Linked DNA regions of Shinella zoogloeoides. The protein of the gene in region 2 interacts with the protein of the main gene of each other region in a pairwise test. Links are inferred from orthologs where the notes say so. Each region holds a gene or a part of one and is shown on either strand. Other genes may lie near its edges.

Region 1 (9,756 bases), 2.1 Mb from region 2 along the record:
CGTCGAACCATTCTACGGAAGAAAGGTCCACGCCGCGGTCGCGGCCCTTGCTGCGCGCCGTGACGGCGGCGATCTCGATCGGCCGGCCGCAGGTTGTCGTGAGCATGTCCCTGCGTTCGACGAGAATCTTCGCGAGCGCGGCACCAACGGTACCCAAGCCCGCAATGCCGATCTTCAGGGCATCAGCCATGGTCATGTCCTATACGTTTGGAAGAAGGCCCTCCGCTTGAAGCGCGGAGGGCGGATTTTCAGCGATGGGCGTTTAGCGAGATGACGTTGTGCATCGTCTCGTCCGCCGTGGAAAGGAACTTCTTGATGTTGCGCGCCGCCTGGCGGATGCGGTGCTCGTTCTCGACCAGTGCGAGGCGCACATAGTCGTCGCCCATCTCGCCGAAGCCGATGCCGGGCGCGACGGCCACATCGGCCTTCTCGACGAGAAGCTTGGAGAATTCCAGCGAGCCGAGGTGGCGGAACTTTTCCGGAATCTTCGCCCAGGCGAACATGGTGGCGGCCGGCGGCGGCACTTCGAAGCCCGCCTTGCCGAACGTATCGACCATCACGTCGCGGCGGCGCTTGTAGACGTTGCGCACTTCGGCAATATCAGAGCCGTCGCCGTTGAGCGCGTGCGTCGCGGCCACCTGGATCGGCGTGAAGGCGCCGTAATCGAGGTAGGATTTGACGCGCGTCAGCGCCGCGATCAGGCGCTCGTTGCCGACGGCGAAGCCCATGCGCCAGCCTGGCATGGAGAAGGTCTTCGACATGGAGGTGAATTCGACGGTGATGTCGATGGCCCCGGGCACTTCCAGCACGGACGGCGGCGGCGCGTTGTCGTCGAAATAGATTTCCGAATAGGCAAGGTCGGACAGCACGATGATGTCGTGCTTCTTCGCGAAGGCGATGACGTCCTTGTAGAAATCAAGCTTCGCGACATGTGCCGTCGGGTTCGACGGATAATTGATGATCAGCGCCAGCGGCTTGGGGATCGAGTGGCGCACGGCGCGCTCGAGCGGCGGGAAGAAGCTCTCGTCCGGCTCGACCGACAGGGACCGGATCACGCCGCCGGCCATCAGAAAGCCGAAGGCATGGATCGGATAGGTCGGGTTCGGGCAGAGGATGACGTCGCCGGGCGCGGTGATCGCCTGCGCCATGTTGGCGAAGCCTTCCTTGGAGCCGAGGGTCGCAACGACCTGCGTCTCCGGGTTCAGCTTCACGCCGAAGCGGCGGGCGTAATAGGCGGCCTGGGCGCGGCGCAGGCCCGGAATGCCCTTCGAGGAGGAATAGCGGTGCGTGCGCGGGTCCTGAACGACCTCGCAGAGCTTGTCGACGATCGCCTTGGGGGTCGGCAGGTCGGGGTTGCCCATGCCAAGGTCGATGATGTCGGCGCCGCCCGCTCGCGCGCTTGCTTTCAAACGGTTGACCTGTTCGAAAACATACGGCGGCAAACGCCGGACCTTGTGAAACTCTTCCATCTTCAACCCCGTTGGGCGCGAAGCCCCTCCGGCGGCCCTGCCGGACGACGCAAAACTCCGCGCGATTCAAGTAACTGGGTAAGGGCGAAAGCGTTCAAAATGAAGGCGCTCCGCCCGCACCGGCGGCCAAATGACCGTCCTCCGCTTTGCTGCCAAACGGCAAGAAAGGCAAGCGCTATTTCGCGCCTTCGATTTCAGAAAGCGTCGTCTTGCCGTGGCTGTCGCGCAAGGCCTGCAATTCGGCGAGCTGGCGGCGGTATTCCGCTTCGGAAATCGCGCCGGAACTGCGGCGATGCGACAGCGCCGACAGGCGCGCGGCGGTATCGGCCGCTTCCTGATCGCTCATCTGCTGCGTCTCGGCGCTGACGATCGCGGTGATGTCTGGATAGATTCCCGACCGGTTGGCACCGGCATTGACTGTCGCAGGCGCCCCTGAAGAAGCGGACGACGCGCAGGAGGCGAGAACCACCGGCATGGCGGCCATGAGAAGGGCGGCGCTGATGCGCCTGAATTCGAACGCCATGTGGCTGTATGCTCCTGACGAAACGATCTTGTCCGGATCGTGCGGCGAAAGGCTTCGGGGCCCTTGTAATCTGTTTCGGACCGAATGTAAAAATACAAAAGCGACAATAAAATCGGGAGGGAGCGATGGCCGAGGACAGCAAAGCGAGAGAACGCGATGCGGCCGGAAACAAGCCCGGTTTTCAGCCCTTCGATCCTGCCGCCGTCGAGCCCTATATCGTCAAGGATCCCGAGGCCCTGACGGTCAATTTCGCCCGCACCGTCGAGCAGCTCGGCAAGGCGGCCTCCGCCTGGCTCGCCCCCCGCGAGAGCGGCGAAAAGGTCGATACCGTGTCCGAACCGATGGTCGACATGGTCAAGACGCTCTCCAAGGTTTCCGAATACTGGCTGACCGACCCGCGCCGGACGCTCGAGGCGCAGACCATGCTGCTCGGCAGCTACTTCAATATCTGGTCGCGCACGCTGAACCGCCTCGGCGGCCAGGAGGTCGAGGCGGCGCCCGACCCGCACGCCAGGGACAAGCGCTTTGCCGACGAGGACTGGGTCAACAACCCCTTCTTCGATTTCCTGCGGCAGGCCTATTTCGTGACCTCCGACTGGGCGGAAAAGCTGGTGGCGGACGCCGAAGGGCTCGACGAGCACACGCGCCACAAGGCCGGCTTCTACGTGAAGCAGATCGCCAGCGCCATTTCGCCGACCAACTTCATCACCACCAACCCGCAGCTCTATCGCGAGACGGTCGCCTCCAACGGCGCGAATCTCGTGCGCGGCATGAAGATGCTCGCCGAGGACATCGCCGCCGGCAAGGGCGACCTGAAGATGCGCCAGACCGACACCAGCAAGTTCGCCATCGGCGAGAACATGGCGCTGACGCCGGGCAAGGTGCTGGCGCAGAGCGACGTCTGCCAGGTCATCCAGTACGATGCGACGACGGAAAAGGTGCTGAAGCGCCCTCTCCTCATCTGCCCGCCATGGATCAACAAGTTCTATATCCTCGATCTCAACCCCGCGAAGTCCTTCATCAAATGGGCTGTCGACCAGGGCCACACCGTCTTCGTGATCTCGTGGGTCAACCCGGACGAGCGCCACGCCGCCAAGGATTGGGAATCCTATGCGCGCGAGGGCATCGGCTTTGCGCTCGATACGATCAGCCAGGCGACCGGCGAGGAAGAGGTCAACGCCATCGGCTATTGCGTCGGCGGCACGCTGCTGGCCGCGACGCTCGCGCTGCACGGCCAGGAAGGCGACAAGCGCATCCGCTCCGCGACGTTCTTCACCACGCAGGTCGATTTCACCCATGCGGGCGATCTCAAGGTCTTCGCCGACGAAGAGCAGATCGACCTCATCGAACGCGGCATGAAGGCGACAGGCTATCTCGACGGCTCCAAGATGGCGACCGCCTTCAACATGCTGCGCGCCTCCGAGCTGATCTGGCCCTACTTCGTCAACAACTACCTGAAGGGCCAGGATCCAATGCCCTTCGACCTTTTGTATTGGAATTCAGATTCCACACGAATGCCAGCATCCAACCACTCGTTTTATCTCAGGAATTGTTACTTGAACAACACTCTCACCAAGGGCGAGATGGTGCTGGCCGGCAAGAAGATTTCGCTGAAGGACGTCAAGATTCCGATCTACAATCTCGCCACCAAGGAAGATCATATCGCGCCGGCCAAATCGGTCTTCGTCGGAAGCAAGTTCTTCGGCGGCAAGGTGACCTACGTGATGGCAGGGTCCGGCCATATCGCCGGTGTCGTCAACCCGCCGGACAAGATGAAGTACCAGTTCTGGACGGGCGGCCCGGTGAAGGGCGAATTCGAGGACTGGGTGAAGAAGACGACGGAAACGCCCGGCTCCTGGTGGCCGCACTGGCATGAATGGATCAAGGCCGAGGACGACCGCATGGTGCCGGCCCGCAAGACCGGCGGCACGATGAACTCCATCGAGGAAGCGCCCGGCTCCTATGTGCGTGTGCGTGCCTGACGCCGCATGATATTCGATCCGCCGCTCGTTTCCGGCACCCTCGTTCAGCGCTACAAGCGCTTCCTGTTCGACGCCGTCCTCGACGACGGATCGGCGATCACCGGCTCCTGCCCCAATACCGGCTCGATGCGCGGGCTCACCGCACCGGGCTCGCGCATCTGGATGTCGACGAGCGACAGCCCGACCCGCAAGCACCGCCATCGCCTCGAACTGGTGGAAGCGGACGACACCGTCGTCGGCATCAATACCGGCCTGCCGAACCGTCTCGCCGAAGAAGCGATCCTTGCCGGCCTCGTCGCCGATCTCGGCCGCTATCCGGTGGTGGAGCGCGAACGCAAGTACGGGCGCAATTCGCGCATCGACATCCTTCTGTCCGGCGACGGCCGGCCGCCGGCCTATGTCGAGGTGAAGAACGTGCATTTCCGCCGCGCGGCCGGCCTTGCCGAATTTCCCGACACGGTGACGGCGCGCGGCGCAAAGCACCTGGAAGAACTCGGCGCCATGGCCGAGGCCGGCTTTCGCGCCGTCATGCTCTATCTCGTCCAGCGCGAGGACTGCGAGCGCTTCCGCATCTGCGCGGACCTCGACCCGGCCTATGCCAGCGGCTTTCGGCGGGCGCTGTCGCGCGGCGTGGAGGCCTATGCGGTGAAATGCGCGGTTACATCCCAGCAAATCCAGCCTGTGGCATCGATCGCCATGGACGAACCCGGTTTGCCTGCTTTATGAACGTTCGGAAAGACTAGCGAAAGTTCGACCATGGTGACCTATATCGACGCGACCGCCGCGCCGCCGAAGAACACGGGCGTGATCCGCCTTTACGACGCCGATGCCTTTGCCGGCATGCGCAAGGCCTGCCAGCTCACGGCCCGCTGCCTCGACGAACTCTATCCGCTGGTTAAGCCGGGCGTCGCCACCGACGTCATCGACCGCTTCGTCTTCGAGTTCGGCATAGACCACGGCGCCCTGCCCGCAACGCTGAACTATCGCGGCTACACCAAGTCGAGCTGCACCTCGATCAACCACGTCGTCTGCCACGGCATCCCCAACGACAAGCCGCTGCGCGAGGGCGATGTCGTCAATATCGACGTCACCTATATCCTTGATGGCTGGCACGGCGATTCGAGCCGCATGTACCCCGTCGGCGAGATCAAGCGCGCCGCCGAGCGCCTTCTTGAAGTCACCCACGAATGCCTGATGCGCGGCATCGCGGCGGTAAGGCCCGGCGCACGCACGGGCGCGATCGGCGAGGCGATCCAGGTCTATGCGGAAGCCGAGCGCTGCTCGGTCGTGCGGGATTTCTGCGGCCATGGCGTCGGCCGGCTGTTCCACGATGCGCCCAACATCCTGCATTACGGGCGTTCCAACGAGGGCCCGGAGATGAAGGAAGGCATGATCTTCACCATCGAGCCGATGATCAATCTCGGCCGCCCGCATGTGAAGGTGCTGTCCGACGGCTGGACCGCGGTGACGCGCGACCGCTCGCTTTCGGCCCAGTACGAGCACACCGTCGGCGTGACGGCGGACGGCTGCGAAATCTTCACGCTTTCGCCCGGCGGCCTCGATCGCCCCGGCCTTCCCGCGCAAGGCCGCTCATGACAGGATCGCGCGGACGCCCGGACACGACACCCGCCGCCGGCCCGGTGGACGACCCGGCGATCGCCGACGATCTTTTCGACCCTGTCGACGAGCGCGGCCATTTCTTCGAGCGCCCGGCCCGCACGACACCTGCAAAGGCCATCCCCGAGGCGGACGACAAGCATTATCACGGCCATCGCGAGCGCCTGCGCACCCGCTTCCGTGACCATGGCGACACGGCGCTTGCCGATTACGAAATCCTCGAACTGCTGCTTTTCCGCCTGATCCCGCGCCGCGACACCAAGCCGGTGGCCAAGGCGCTGCTCGACCGCTTCGGCACGCTGTCCGGCGTCTTCGGCGCGACGCCGGCGCTGCTGCAGGAGGTCAAGGGCATCGGCGAGGCGGTGGCGCTCGACCTGAAGCTCGTCTCCGCCGTCGCCCAGCGCACGCTGAAAAGCGAGATCCGCAACAAGACCGTGCTCGCCTCCTGGTCCTCGGTCATCCAGTATTGCCACGCCGCCATGGCGCATGAGCCGCGCGAGCAGTTCCGCATCCTCTTCCTCGACAAGCGCAACGCGCTGATTGCCGACGAAGTGCAGGGTCGCGGCACGGTCGATCACACGCCCGTCTATCCGCGCGAAGTGGTGCGCCGTGCGCTGGAACTATCCTCGACCGCCATCATCCTGGTGCATAACCATCCCTCCGGTGATCCGACGCCGTCGCGCGCGGACATCGATATGACGAAGACGATCGTGGAAACCGCCCGTCCGCTTGGTATTACGGTGCATGACCACATCATCATCGGCAAGGACGGGCATGCCAGTCTCAAAGGACTGAGACTTATGTAGGATTCCCGGAATCGGATGAGCGGACCTTCATCCGATTGAAACGGTTCCCTGCCACATTCGGTTGACGAAATTTGCGCGGTAAAGACAATTGCTGCAATGCAATGCGATTCTTCCCGCTGAAGACTGAGGCAATCTCACATGCAGGAATACGATCTCGTTGTCGTGGGCAGCGGCCCCGCAGGCCGGCGCGGCGCCATTCAGGCGGCCAAGCTCGGGCGCAAGGTTCTCGTCGTGGAACAGGGCAAGCGCGTCGGCGGCGTTTCGGTGCATACCGGCACCATTCCCTCCAAGACCCTGCGCGAGACCGCGCTCAACCTTTCCGGCTGGCGCGAGCGCGGCTTCTACGGCCGCGCCTACCGCGTGAAGCAGGAGATCAGCGCCGACGACCTGCGCCGTCGCCTGCTCATCACGCTCGACCACGAGGTCGAGGTGCTGGAACACCAATTTGCCCGCAACCGCGTGCAGCATATCCGCGGCAAGGCGAAATTCCTCACGCCGGAGACCATGGAAATCGTCAAGGACGACGGCGAGACCATCCATGTCAACGGCAAGAGCATCATGCTGGCCGTCGGCACGAAACCCTATCGCCCGGAAAGCATCCCTTTCGACGGCGTCAGCGTGCTCGACAGCGACGAACTGCTCGACATCAAGGAACTGCCGCGCTCCATGGCGGTCATCGGCGCGGGCGTCATCGGCATCGAATATGCCACGATCTTCTCGGCGCTCGACACGCAGGTCACGGTCATCGATCCGAAATCGACCATCCTCGACTTCATCGACCGCGAGATCGTCGAGGAGTTCATCCACGACCTGCGCGACCGCAACATGAAGCTGATCCTCGGCCAGAAGGCGGACAAGGTCGAGAAACTTGCCAACGGCAAGTGTGAGATCACGATGGACAACGGCCGCCACGTCACCTGCGACATGGTGCTCTATGCCGCCGGCCGCGTTGGGGCGACGGACAGCCTGAACCTTGCCGCCGCGGGCCTGACGGCCGATTCGCGCGGCCGCCTCAGCGTGAACCCCGAGACCTTCCAGACGGAAGTGCCGCATATCTACGCCGCCGGCGACGTCGTCGGCTTCCCGAGCCTTGCGTCCACGTCGATGGAGCAGGGGCGCATCGCCGCCCGCGTCGCGGTCGGCGCCATCGCCAAGGAGCCGCCGAAGTATTTCCCCTACGGCATCTATGCCGTGCCGGAAATCTCCACCTGCGGCCTCACCGAGGAAGAGGTGAAGGAGCGCGGCATTCCCTATGAATGCGGCATGGCGCGCTTCCGCGAGACCTCCCGCGGCCACATCATGGGCCTTAATTCCGGGCTCCTGAAGATGATCTTCTCGCTGAAGACACGTCGCCTGCTCGGCGTGCACATCGTCGGCGAAGGCGCGACCGAGCTCGTGCATATCGGCCAGGCCGTGCTGAACCTGAAGGGGACCGTCGAATATTTCGTCGAGAACACCTTCAACTACCCGACACTCGCCGAAGCCTACAAGATCGCCGGCCTCGACGCCTGGAACCGCATGGGCGACCTGTCGCAGACGGGTTGACCCCGCCCAAGGGAGCGGCACATGAAAATCCTGTCGCTGAACGTCTGGGGCGGCATGCTGCACGCCCCGCTCATCGATTACCTCATTAAGGTCGACGCCGATGTCTATTGCCTGCAGGAAGTGCCGCGCGCCATCGGCGCACGGTCCGATTGGCTGACCTATCGCGACGGCGCGGTCGAACTGCAGCAGCGCGCCAATCTCTACCAGGACATCGCCGCCGCCCTGCCCGCGCATGACGGCTTCTTCGCGCCCTCCATGCGCGGCGAACTGATGGATGGCGATGAGGCCTGCTGGCAGGAATTCGGGCTCGCCACCTTCATCCGGCAGGACTTCCCCGTCATCGGCCAGGCGCTCGACTTCGTGCACCAGACATTCTCGCCGCATGGCTTCGGCTCCCATCCGCGCTCACGCAATGCGCATGCCTTCCGCCTGTACGACTACGAGGCGGACCGGCCGATTTGCATCGTGCAGTGCCATGGCCTGCGAACCGAGAACGGCAAAGGCGACACGCCTTGCCGGGAGGCGCAGGCGGAAGCGCTCGTCGCCCTGATCGAGCGCCTGCACAGCAGCGACGAAGCGCTCGTCTTCTGCGGCGACCTGAATATCCTGCCCGAGAGCAACACCTTCAAGACCCTCGCCCGCCTCGGTCTTGCCGACCTCGTCACCGGCAACGGCTTCACCGACACGCGCACGTCGCTCTATACAAAGCCGGGACGTTATGCCGATTACATGCTGGTGAACCAACAGGTGCGGGTTGCCGCGTTTACGGTGGTCGAGTCGCCGGAGGTTTCGGATCACCGGGCGCTGTTGCTGACCCTCGGGTGAAATCCGTCAGGACACGTGGCGCCTTTTCCTAGCTGCCAACAAAAAGGCCGCCCGGAGGCGGCCTTTCGATACGCGGTTGTCGAACCGATTACTCGGCGTCGCCTTCAGCGGCCTTCTTCTTGGCCGGGGCCTTCTTCTTCGGAGCGGCTTCTTCGCCTTCCGCAGCTTCGGCCTTGGCGGCAGCCTTCTTCTTGGCGGGCGCCTTCTTGGCTTCCTTTTCGGAACCCTCTTCGTCGTCAGCCATCAGCTCGTCCTTGGAAACGGTCTTGTCCGTTACCTTGATCTCGCCGAGCAGGTGATCGACGACCTTCTCTTCGAAGATCGGCGCGCGCAGCGATGCGGCGGCACCCGGGGTCTTCTGGAAGTATTCGAGGATCTGCTTTTCCTGGCCCGGGAACTGGCGGAGCTGCTGGTAGAGCGACTGCTGCATCTCTTCGTCCGTTACCTGGACGCCGGCCTTTTCGCCGATTTCCGAGAGAACGAGGCCGAGGCGGACGCGGCGTTCGGCGAGCTTGCGATATTCCTCGCGCGCGGCCTCTTCCGTCGTGTCCTCGTCGGCGAAGGTCTTGCCGGACTGCTGGAGGTCCGTGTTGATCTGGCGCCAGATGTTCTCGAACTCGGCGTCGACTAGGCGCTCCGGCGTGTCGAACTTGTACATCTCGTCGAGCTGGTCGAGGATCTGACGCTTGACCTTCTGGCGGGTGACCGAGCCGTACTGGCTTTCGATCTGGCCGCGGACGATTTCGCGCAGCTTGTCGGCCGATTCGAGGCCGAGCTTCTTGGCGAGCTCGTCGTTGATCTCGACGTCGACGGGAGCGGCAACTTCCTTGACGTTGATGTCGAAGGTAGCTTCCTTGCCGGCGAGGTTGGCGGCCGGGTAGTCGGACGGGAAGTTCACGGTGATGACCTTCTCGTCGCCAGCCTTGAGGCCGACGAGCTGCTCTTCGAAGCCCGGAATGAAGCGGTTGGAGCCGAGAACGAGTTCTGCG
Region 2 (9,799 bases):
CGCGCTGTCGCAGATCGACGTGCTCGACGAGGAGGAGTTGAAGAAGAAGTCCAAGGCGCTGGCGAAGGCCTGCGGCCAGACGCCGCTGCAACTTTCCGCCGTCGCCAATGTCGGCATGACCGGCACGCTGCGCGCGCTGCGCGACATCATCGTCCAAGCGAAATACACCGGATCCGACGACTGAGATGACGAAACACCGCAAACCGCTCGGAAAATACCGCCGGATTGTGATCAAGATCGGCTCGGCGCTGCTCGTCGACCGGGCGAGCGGGCTCAAGAAGGCCTGGCTCGACGCCATGTGCAGCGACATCGCGGCGCTTCGGGCCGGCGGCACCGAAGTGCTCGTCGTCTCCTCCGGCGCCATCGCGCTCGGCCGCTCCGTGCTGAAGGTACCCTCGGGCGCGCTGAAGCTGGAGGAAAGCCAGGCGGCAGCGGCCGTGGGCCAGATCGCGCTTGCCCGCGCCTGGTCGGAAAGCCTTTCGGCGGACGGCATCGTCGCCGGCCAGATCCTGCTGACGCTTGGCGACACGGAAGAGCGCCGCCGCTATCTCAACGCCCGCGCCACGATCAACCAGTTGCTGAAGCTCGGCGCGGTGCCGATCATCAACGAGAACGACACGGTCGCGACGACGGAAATCCGCTACGGCGACAACGACCGGCTGGCCGCCCGCGTCGCCACCATGACGGGCGCCGACCTGCTGGTCCTGCTGTCCGATATCGACGGGCTCTATACCGCCCCGCCGCATCTCGATCCCGAGGCACGCTTCCTCGAAACGATCGACGCGATCACGCCGGAGATCGAGGCCATGGCGGGCGGAGCGGCCTCGGAACTGTCGCGCGGCGGCATGCGCACCAAGATCGATGCCGGCAAGATCGCGACGGCCGCCGGCTGCGCCATGATCATCGCCTCCGGCAAGGTCGACCATCCGCTGCGCGCCGTCGAGGACGGCGCCCGTTCCTCCTGGTTCGCGCCGTCGGGGTCGCCGGTAACGGCCCGCAAGACATGGATCGCCGGGCAGTTGCAGCCGGCCGGCCGGCTGGAGATCGATGCCGGCGCGGAAACGGCGCTGACCTCGGGCAAAAGCCTGCTGCCCGCCGGCGTGCGCGGCGTCTGGGGCACCTTTTCGCGCGGTGATACCGTGTCGATCTACGGCGCCAATGGCCGCGAGATCGCCCGTGGCCTTGCCGGCTACGATGCCGACGAGGCGCGGCTGATCGTCGGCAAGAAATCGGCGGATATCGCTGCCATCCTCGGCTATGCCGGCCGCGCGGCGATGGTGCACCGGGACGATCTCGTGGTGACCGGCCTTGCGGCATCGGCCGCGGAGGCAGGGAAGGATTTGAGCCATGCTTGACCAGGTGAAGACCGACATCGACAGCCTGATGGCCGAAATCGGCCGCAATGCCCGCGCCGCCGCCCGCCCGCTCGCCATCGCCGCGGCGGAGCAGAAGAACAGCGCGCTCGAAGCCATGGCCGCCGAAATCTTCGCCAACCGTGACGCCATTCTCGCCGCCAATGCCATCGACCTTGCCAATGCGAGGCAAAGCGGCGTCGCCGCCTCCTTCATCGACCGGCTGACGCTGACGCCGGAGCGCATCGAGGGCATCGCCGCGGCGATCCGCGATATCGCTGATCTTAAGGATCCGGTGGGCGACGTCATCGCCGAATGGGACAGGCCGAACGGCCTGCACATCGAGCGCGTGCGCACGCCGCTCGGCGTCATCGGCGTGATCTACGAGAGCCGCCCGAACGTGACGGCGGATGCGGGCGCGCTGTGCCTGAAGGCCGGCAATGCCGTGATCCTGCGCGGCGGTTCGGACAGCGCGAATTCATCGCAGGCTATCCATTCCTGCCTCGTCGCCGGCCTCAAGGCGGCGGGCCTTCCAGAGCATGCGATCCAATATGTGCCGGTGACCGACCGCGCCGCGGTCGGCGCCATGCTGTCCGGCCTTGGCGGCACCATCGACGTCATCGTGCCGCGCGGCGGCAAGAGCCTCGTCGCCCGCGTGCAGAGCGAAGCGCGCGTGCCGGTCTTCGCCCATCTCGAAGGGCTCTGCCATATCTACGTGGACAAATCCGCCGATCTCGACATGGCGAGGAAGATCGCCGTCAACGCGAAGATGCGCCGCACCGGCATCTGCGGCTCGATGGAGACGCTGCTGATCGACCGCGCCGCGGCCGAAAGCCATCTGGCGCCGCTGGTCGAGGGCTTGCTCGCCGCCGGCTGCGAAGTGCGCGCGACCGACGAAATCCGCGCCCGCATTCCAGGCCTCGTCGCGGCAACGGAAACGGACTGGTCGACGGAATATCTCGACGCCATCCTGTCGGTCTCGCTGGTCGATGGCATTTCCGGCGCCATCGGACACATCAACCGCTGGTCCTCCGCCCATACGGAAGCCGTCGTCGCCGAGGATCCGGCCGTGGTCGAGCGCTTCTTCACCGAGATCGATTCGGCGATCCTGCTGCACAACGCCTCCACGCAATTCGCCGATGGCGGCGAGTTCGGCATGGGCGGCGAGATCGGCATCGCGACGGGCAAGATGCATGCGCGCGGCCCCGTCGGCGTCGAGCAGCTCACCTCCTTCAAATACCGGGTGCGCGGCACCGGACAGGTGCGGCCCTGAAGTGACGGCAGCGGACGGGATCGCAGAACGCTATCTGAGGATGCCGCATGTCGAGAAGGGCATGGCGGTGGGCCTGTTCGGCGGTTCCTTCAACCCGCCGCACGAGGGCCACGCGCTCGTCGCGGAAATCGCCCTGCGCCGCCTCGGCCTCGACCAGCTCTGGTGGATGGTGACGCCGGGCAACCCGCTGAAGAGCCACCGGGAGCTTGCGCCGCTCGCAGAGCGCATCCGTCTCAGCGAGGCGCTGGCGCCCGGCCCGCGCGTCAAAGTCACCGCCTTCGAGAAGCGGCTCGGCCAGAGCTATACGGCAAAGACGCTGGAGCGCGTGCAGGCGCTGAACCGCGGCGTCAACTTCGTCTGGATCATGGGCGCGGACAATCTGCGCACCTTCCACAAATGGCAGAACTGGCAGAAGATCGCCTGCACCTTCCCCATCGCCGTCATCGATCGGCCGGGTTCGACGCTCTCCTACCTCTCCTCGCGCATGGCCAAGACCTTCGACTATGCCCGGGTCGACGAGGAGGACGCGATGTCGCTGCCGGGCCGCCCCGCACCGGCCTGGACCTTCATCCACGGGCCGCGTTCTCCGCTCAGTTCCACGGCGCTGCGCACGGGCGCAACCCTAGAGAAAACCATCCCTCAGAAGTGACGTCTTGAAACTGGTACCCATTGGTGCCTACATTTAGTAGGTGCCGGCGCGTTTAGCCGGTACGGGACGTGCTGTTTTGTTATGCGGAAAGGAACGAACCTGACAACAATGCACGCAAAGGGAAACGTCATCGGCGTTTTCTCCAAGAGCGCGGGACGGGGCGACGATGCCGCCGACCGGGCCCTTCAACTGGTCCTCGCAAGCCTCGAGGACTCGAAGGCAGAAGATATCGTCACTATCGACATTGCCGGTAAATCGGCGCTGGGCGACTACATGGTGGTCGTGTCCGGACGCTCCAGCCGTCATGTCATGGCGATTGCCGATCACCTCATCTCCGATCTCAAGGACGAAGGCCTGGGCAATGCCCGCGTCGAGGGCCTGGAGGCGGGCGACTGGGTGCTGATCGACACGGGCGATATCATCATCCATGTGTTCCGGCCGGAAATCCGGGAGTTCTACAACATCGAACGGATGTGGGCGGCTCCCGAGATCGAAGACGGTACGGTTCACTGAACGAATGCCGGGCACCTGTCCGGCGAGGCAAGGCGAGCGCGGCTTGAGCGCTCCCGAAACGGACAGGGCTTGGGCGATGCGGGTTGGACTTTTCGCGGTTGGACGGCTGAAGGCCGGCCCTGAGAAGGAACTTGCGGCCCGCTACCTGGACCGTTTCGCCAAGGCCGGTCCCGCCATCGGCCTGGAACTCGGAAAGCTTGCCGAAGTCGGCGAAAGCCGGGCCGGCAATGCCGAGACGCGAAAGCGCGAGGAAGCGGCGATGCTGGAAAAGGCGCTGCCCGACGGCGCCGTGCTGATCCTGCTCGACGAGCGCGGCAAATCGCTCGATTCGCCCGGTTTTGCCGACCTTGTCGCCGGCTTTCGCGATGCCGGCAAGCGCGACCTGATGATCGCCATCGGCGGTGCCGACGGGCTCGATCCCGCGCTCTACGAGCGCGCCAACGCCACGCTCTGCCTTGGAAAGCTCACTTGGCCACACCAGCTCGTGCGCATCCTCCTGGCCGAACAGCTCTACCGCGCCGTGACGATCCTCTCGGGCCATCCCTATCATCGTAGCTAAGCAATCCAGCAAACGGAAATGCTCCAAGCGTCACCGCCGCGCAAGGCTGAAGGCGCAGGATTGCCGAGGCCGTATTTTTGGCGCTGTTTCCTGAGCAACTGATTCCTTGGCGAAATCGCCAAATCAGCATAGAGCGGGAACAACGGACGTTCGGGGAACGATGAGGAAGACCGGCACAGCCAATCCGGGTGATGGTGTCAGCCGCCTGCTGCGGCCGGCCTTGCTCGCGGCTGCGCTGCTGTCCCTGGCGCTCCTTCCCCATCCCCTTGCCGCCGAGCCGAACGAGGCGGCCGTCACGCTGGAAAAGACCGGCTCGCTGCCGAGGGCCGAGCCCGACCCGGCCGCCGCCCTCGCGCTGCGCCGCGACAGCACGCGGCGGGAGCTGGAAGCGCTCTCCCAGACCATCACCGTCTCCGACGAGAAGACGAAGCAGCTCGAAGCCGAGATCGCCAATCTCGAAAAGTCGCGGCAGACCTTGCGCGACGAGATCGTCAAATCGGCCGCTCTGCGCAAGGAGATGGAGGAGAAGATCCTCGCCGGCGAAAAGCGGCTGGAGGGCATGCGCGAGGAGGAGGCGGGCGTACGCGCCTCGCTGCACGAGCGCCGCGGCCTGCTCGCGGAAGTGCTCGCCGCGCTGCAGCGCATGGGCCGAAACCCGCCGCCGGCCCTGCTGGTAACGCCCGAGGACGCCTTGTCCTCCGTACGCAGCGCCATCCTGCTCGGCGCCGTCGTGCCGGGAATCCGCAAGGAAACCGATGCGCTCGTCGACGACCTCGCCTCGCTGATGGACATCAAGAGCGACATCGACCGGGAAAAGACCGAGCTGACCGACATCATGCAGGTGCGCATCGAGGCGGAGAAGCGCACCGAACTCCTGGTCGCCGAGAACGAGGCGCTGGCCGAGACCAACAGCCGGACGCTCGCCGCCGAGCGCCGCCGCGCCGAAGAGCTCGCCGGCCGGGCGACCAGCCTGGAAGGCCTGATCGGCAGCCTCGAGCGCGAGATCGGCTCGGTGCGCGACGCCGCCGCGCTCGCCCGCGCCAAGGAAGAGGAACGGCGCAGCCAGAGCGAGGCAGAGCGCGAGAAGGCGAGGGCGCTCGCGCGCGATTCGATGCCCGACAAAAACCGCATTGCTCCGGCATATGAATTCCAGGAGCTGCAGGCAAAACTCGACTTTCCCGTGGCGGGCGACGTGCTGCGCCAGTTCGGCGAAGCGGACGGCACCGGCCATGATTCGCAGGGGCTGACGCTCGCGGCCAATCCGGGCGCGCTCGTGACGGCACCGTCGGACGGATGGATCGTCTTTGCCGGAACGTTCCGCAGCTACGGACGCATGATCATCCTGAATGCGGGGGAGGGCTACCATCTCGTCCTCGCCGGCATGGACAAGGTGAGCGTGCGGGAGGGTCAGTTCGTCGTGGCGGGAGAACCGCTCGCCGTGATGGGCGAAAAAAGGGTCGTGAGTGTCAACGCTTTGACGCTGGAAACGGACAAGCCGACACTTTACATTGAATTCCGAAAGAACGGAAAACCGGTTGATTCCCGGCCGTGGTGGTCCGCAAAAAATTCTGGAAAGGCACGCAATGATACGTAGGGCTTCACTTGTTATTGTCGGTGCACTCATGGGTGCCACGGCCATGAGCGTCATCAACACGGTAACGCTGCCTGCCGAAGCCGCCGGCTCGTCGACCTATCGCGAGCTTTCCATCTTCGGCGACGTCTTCGAACGCGTGCGCGCGCAATATGTGACGCCGCCGAAGGAAGACCAGCTCATCGAGAATGCCATCAACGGCATGCTCACCTCGCTCGACCCGCATTCCTCCTACATGAATGCGAAGGACGCCGAGGACATGCGCACCCAGACGCGCGGCGAGTTCGGCGGCCTCGGCATCGAGGTCACGATGGAGGACGAGCTCGTCAAGGTCATCACGCCGATCGACGACACGCCGGCCGCCCGCGCGGGCGTCCTTGCCGGCGACTTCATCGCGAAGATCGACGGTGCTGACGTGCGCGGCCTGAAGCTGGAGGAAGCGGTCGAGAAGATGCGCGGCGCGGTCAACACGCCGATCAAGCTGACGCTCATCCGCAAGGGCGCCGACAAGCCGATCGAGCTGACCATCATGCGCGACATCATCGCCGTGAAGGCGGTCAAGTCGCGCGTCGAGGGCGATGTCGGGTATCTGCGCGTCATCTCCTTCACGGAAAAGACCTATGACGACTTGGAAGCCGCGATCACCAAGATCAAGGAAGAGGTTCCGGCCGACAAGCTGAAGGGCTACGTGCTCGACCTGCGCCTCAATCCGGGCGGCTTGCTCGACCAGGCGATCAACGTCTCCGACGCCTTCCTGGAGCGCGGCGAAGTCGTCTCGACCCGCGGGCGCAACGAGGACGAGACGCGCCGCTTCAACGCGACGCCGGGCGACATCGTCGACGGCAAGCCGGTGATCGTCATGGTCAATGGCGGCTCGGCCTCGGCCTCCGAAATCGTCGCCGGCGCGCTGCAGGATCTGCGCCGCGCCACCGTGCTCGGCACGCGGTCCTTCGGCAAGGGCTCGGTGCAGACCATCATCCCGATGGGCGATGCCGGCGCGCTGCGCCTGACCACGGCGCTCTACTACACGCCGTCGGGCAAATCGATCCAGGGCACGGGCATCACGCCTGACATCACGGTCGAACAGCCGCTGCCGGCCGAGCTTCAGGGCAAGCTGGAAGCCGCCGGCGAATCGAACCTGCGCGGCCACATTCAGGGCCAGAGCGAGACGGAATCCGGCTCCGGCTCCTCGGCCTATGTGCCGCCGGAAGCCAAGGACGACCTGCAGCTTCAGTATGCGCTGGAACTGCTGCGCGGCCAGAAGACCGACCCGTCCTTCCCAGCCAATCCGGAAAAGGCCGAACTGAAGAAGTAAACGACCTGCACGGGGCCCGTGACCGCACGGGCCCCGTTTTCCTTCCGGCCGGCACGGACTGACCTTGGGCACAGACATTCACGCACCGCTCGGCCAGGACCGCAAGGCAAGGCCCGGACCGTCGGGACCGTCACGGTTCCCCGCGCGCAACGTCGTGTTCACACTCGCAGTTGCCGGCATGCTCGGCTTTTCCGGCTGGACCGCGCTCGCGCCGAGCGGCCTGCGCACCGCACCGCTTGCGGAGCCAGTTGAAGACGCCTCCTCCCAGACACCGACCGGCGACAAGACCGACCATAAGACCGCGGAAGCCGGCGACGGCGTGCGCCGCGCGAATGGCCTTTCCGGCGCCCGCGTCGAGGAAACCCGGACCGACAACGGTAATGTCGTACGCAAATATTCGCCCGGCACGCGCGACGGCACCGGCCCGCTCATTATCGAGGCGAACCGGATCGGTCAGGATTCCCGCACGGCAGCCTTCCCGAACGAAGACCTGCTGGAAGAGACCCCGGACGGCAAGATCCCCGTCGTCGGCCTCGACGGCACGCGGCCGATGGATCAATATGCACGACCCTGGTCCGGCGCGCGCGGCACGCGCATCGCCATCGTCGTCGGCGGGCTGGGCCTCAGCCAGACGGGCACGCAGCGCGCGATCCGCGAACTGCCGGGCGAGGTGACGCTCGCCTTCGCCGCCAGCGGCAACAGCCTGCCGCGCTGGATGCAGGAGGCGCGCCGCGACGGCCACGAGATTCTGCTGCAGATGCCGCTGGAGCCCTTCGACTATCCGCAGAACGACCCCGGCCCCTACACGCTGCGCACCGATCTCGGCGAAGCTGGAAATCTCGCCGAACTGCACCGCGCCATGGCGAAGATCACCAACTATACCGGCATCGTGAACTTCATGGGCGGCCGCTTCCTCTCCGATGCCGACGCGCTGGAGCCTGTCATCCGCGACATCGCCGGCCGCGGCCTGCTGTTCCTCGACGACGGCAGCACGGCGCAGTCGCTGTCGGGCACACTCGCGGGCGCCGTCGAGGCGCCGCATGCCTTTGCCGACCTCCAGCTCGATGCCGATCTCTCCGAGGCGTCGGTGCTGAAGAAGCTCGACGAGCTGGAACGCATCGCCCGGCGCAACGGCACGGCGATCGGCATCGCCTCGGCCTTCGATGAAAGTGTGGACGCGATCCGTAAATGGTGCGAGGAAGCGGGAACCCGCGGCATCGAGATCGTCGGCGTCGCCTCGCTCGCAACCGTTCCCGCCAGAAAATAGGAACTTTCGATGGCCAAGGAAAAGCACAAGGTGGTTCGGGCCGAGGACCTGCCCTACCGCCCCTGTGTCGGCATCATGGTGCTGAACGCCGAAAACAAGGTCTGGGCCGGCCGGCGCATTGCCGTCGGCAATTCCGAATACGACGGCTCGCCGCAGCTCTGGCAGATGCCGCAGGGCGGCATCGACAAGAACGAGGACCCGCTGGAAGCGGCCTGGCGCGAACTCTACGAGGAAACCGGCATCAAAAGCGCCTCGCTGCTCGCCGATGCCGGCCGCTGGATCAACTACGACCTGCCGCCGCACCTCATCGGCATCGGCCTCAAGGGCAAGTATCGCGGCCAGACGCAGCGCTGGTTCGCCTTCCGCTTCGAAGGCGAGGAGAGCGAGATCGCCATCAACCCGCCGCCAGGCGGGCACGAGGCCGAATTCGACGCCTGGGAATGGAAGGCGATGCGCGACCTGCCGGGGTTGATCGTGCCCTTCAAGCGCAAGGTCTACGAGGAAGTCGTCGAAACCTTCGCGCATCTGGCCCCCTGACAAACAAAAATCCCCGGCAAAGCCGGGGATTTTCGCATTCGGGATAGGCAGAAAGCTTTATTCGGCTTCGTTGGCCGGCGCGGCGTTGAGCTGGCCGTACTTTTCCTCGCCGAGCTTGCCGAACAGTTCGAGCTGGGTCTCCAGGAAGTCGATATGGCCTTCCTCGTCGATCAGCAGCTCTTCGAACAGCTTCATGGTGACGTAGTCGCCGGCCGCGTGACAGATGTCGCGCGACTTCTTGTAGGCCGCGCGGGCGTCGTATTCGCCGGCAAGGTCGGCTTCCAGCACTTCCTTGACGTTCTGGCCGATGCGCAGCGGTGCGACGGTCTGGAGGTTCGGGTGGCCTTCGAGGAAGATGATGCGGGCGACAAGCTTATCGGCATGCTGCATCTCTTCGATCGATTCGGCGCGCTCCTTCTTGGCGAGAAGCGTGTAACCCCAGTCCTCCAGCAGGCGGTAATGCAGCCAGTACTGGTTGACAGCACCCAGCTCGAGATAGAGCGCTTCGTTAAGCTGCTCGATGACTTTTGTGTCGCCTTTCAAGGTCCGCTCTCCTGTTTTCTTCATGGAATTGTTTGAGGCGGGTCATGAAATCAAATATCTCGTCGTCCGTCGAGTCACGGCGGGCGTGGTACTGCTCGGTTGTGCGGATGATGATGTCCACCACATTGGGAAAACAGCCGCAGCAACGGCCGCGCTTCTGCATCGCGTGATAGACTTTTGCAGGCACGATGAGCTGCCAA

Evidence for each region.
Region 1: the proteins of Q9316_RS18545 (region 2) and sfsA interact in binary tests that used the Escherichia coli proteins (3 or more experiments, as listed by UniProt). The link is inferred for Shinella zoogloeoides from one-to-one orthologs.

What each region holds. Positions count from the first base shown.
Region 1 is NZ_CP132311.1:1,444,186-1,453,941, reverse strand. Bases 2,884-5,840 are described here. They hold sfsA (DNA/RNA nuclease SfsA), read left to right. Parts: upstream 2,884-3,980; coding sequence 3,981-4,700; downstream 4,701-5,840. Other genes in these bases: map (type I methionyl aminopeptidase), read left to right, coding at 4,731-5,570; Q9316_RS08215 (PHA/PHB synthase family protein), read left to right, coding at 2,884-3,974. Also shown: Q9316_RS08230 (homoserine dehydrogenase), read right to left, coding at 1-190; Q9316_RS08225 (LL-diaminopimelate aminotransferase), read right to left, coding at 249-1,469; Q9316_RS08220 (SHOCT domain-containing protein), read right to left, coding at 1,645-1,992; more of Q9316_RS08215, read left to right, coding at 2,118-2,883; sthA (Si-specific NAD(P)(+) transhydrogenase), read left to right, coding at 6,536-7,942; Q9316_RS08190 (endonuclease/exonuclease/phosphatase family protein), read left to right, coding at 7,964-8,767; tig (trigger factor), read right to left, coding at 8,856-9,756. UniProt on the Escherichia coli protein: Binds to DNA non-specifically. Could be a regulatory factor involved in maltose metabolism.
Region 2 is NZ_CP132311.1:3,572,054-3,581,852, forward strand. Bases 487-3,486 are described here. They hold Q9316_RS18545 (glutamate-5-semialdehyde dehydrogenase), read left to right. Parts: upstream 487-1,347; coding sequence 1,348-2,625; downstream 2,626-3,486. Other genes in these bases: proB (glutamate 5-kinase), read left to right, coding at 487-1,355; Q9316_RS18550 (nicotinate-nucleotide adenylyltransferase), read left to right, coding at 2,666-3,274; rsfS (ribosome silencing factor), read left to right, coding at 3,356-3,486. Outside these bases: GTPase ObgE, read left to right, coding at 1-184; more of proB, read left to right, coding at 186-486; more of rsfS, read left to right, coding at 3,487-3,787; 23S rRNA (pseudouridine(1915)-N(3))-methyltransferase RlmH, read left to right, coding at 3,864-4,346; Q9316_RS18565 (murein hydrolase activator EnvC family protein), read left to right, coding at 4,507-5,940; Q9316_RS18570 (S41 family peptidase), read left to right, coding at 5,930-7,252; Q9316_RS18575 (divergent polysaccharide deacetylase family protein), read left to right, coding at 7,317-8,519; Q9316_RS18580 (RNA pyrophosphohydrolase), read left to right, coding at 8,529-9,056; bfr (bacterioferritin), read right to left, coding at 9,114-9,599; Q9316_RS18590 ((2Fe-2S)-binding protein), read right to left, coding at 9,565-9,799. UniProt on the Escherichia coli protein: Catalyzes the NADPH-dependent reduction of L-glutamate 5-phosphate into L-glutamate 5-semialdehyde and phosphate. The product spontaneously undergoes cyclization to form 1-pyrroline-5-carboxylate.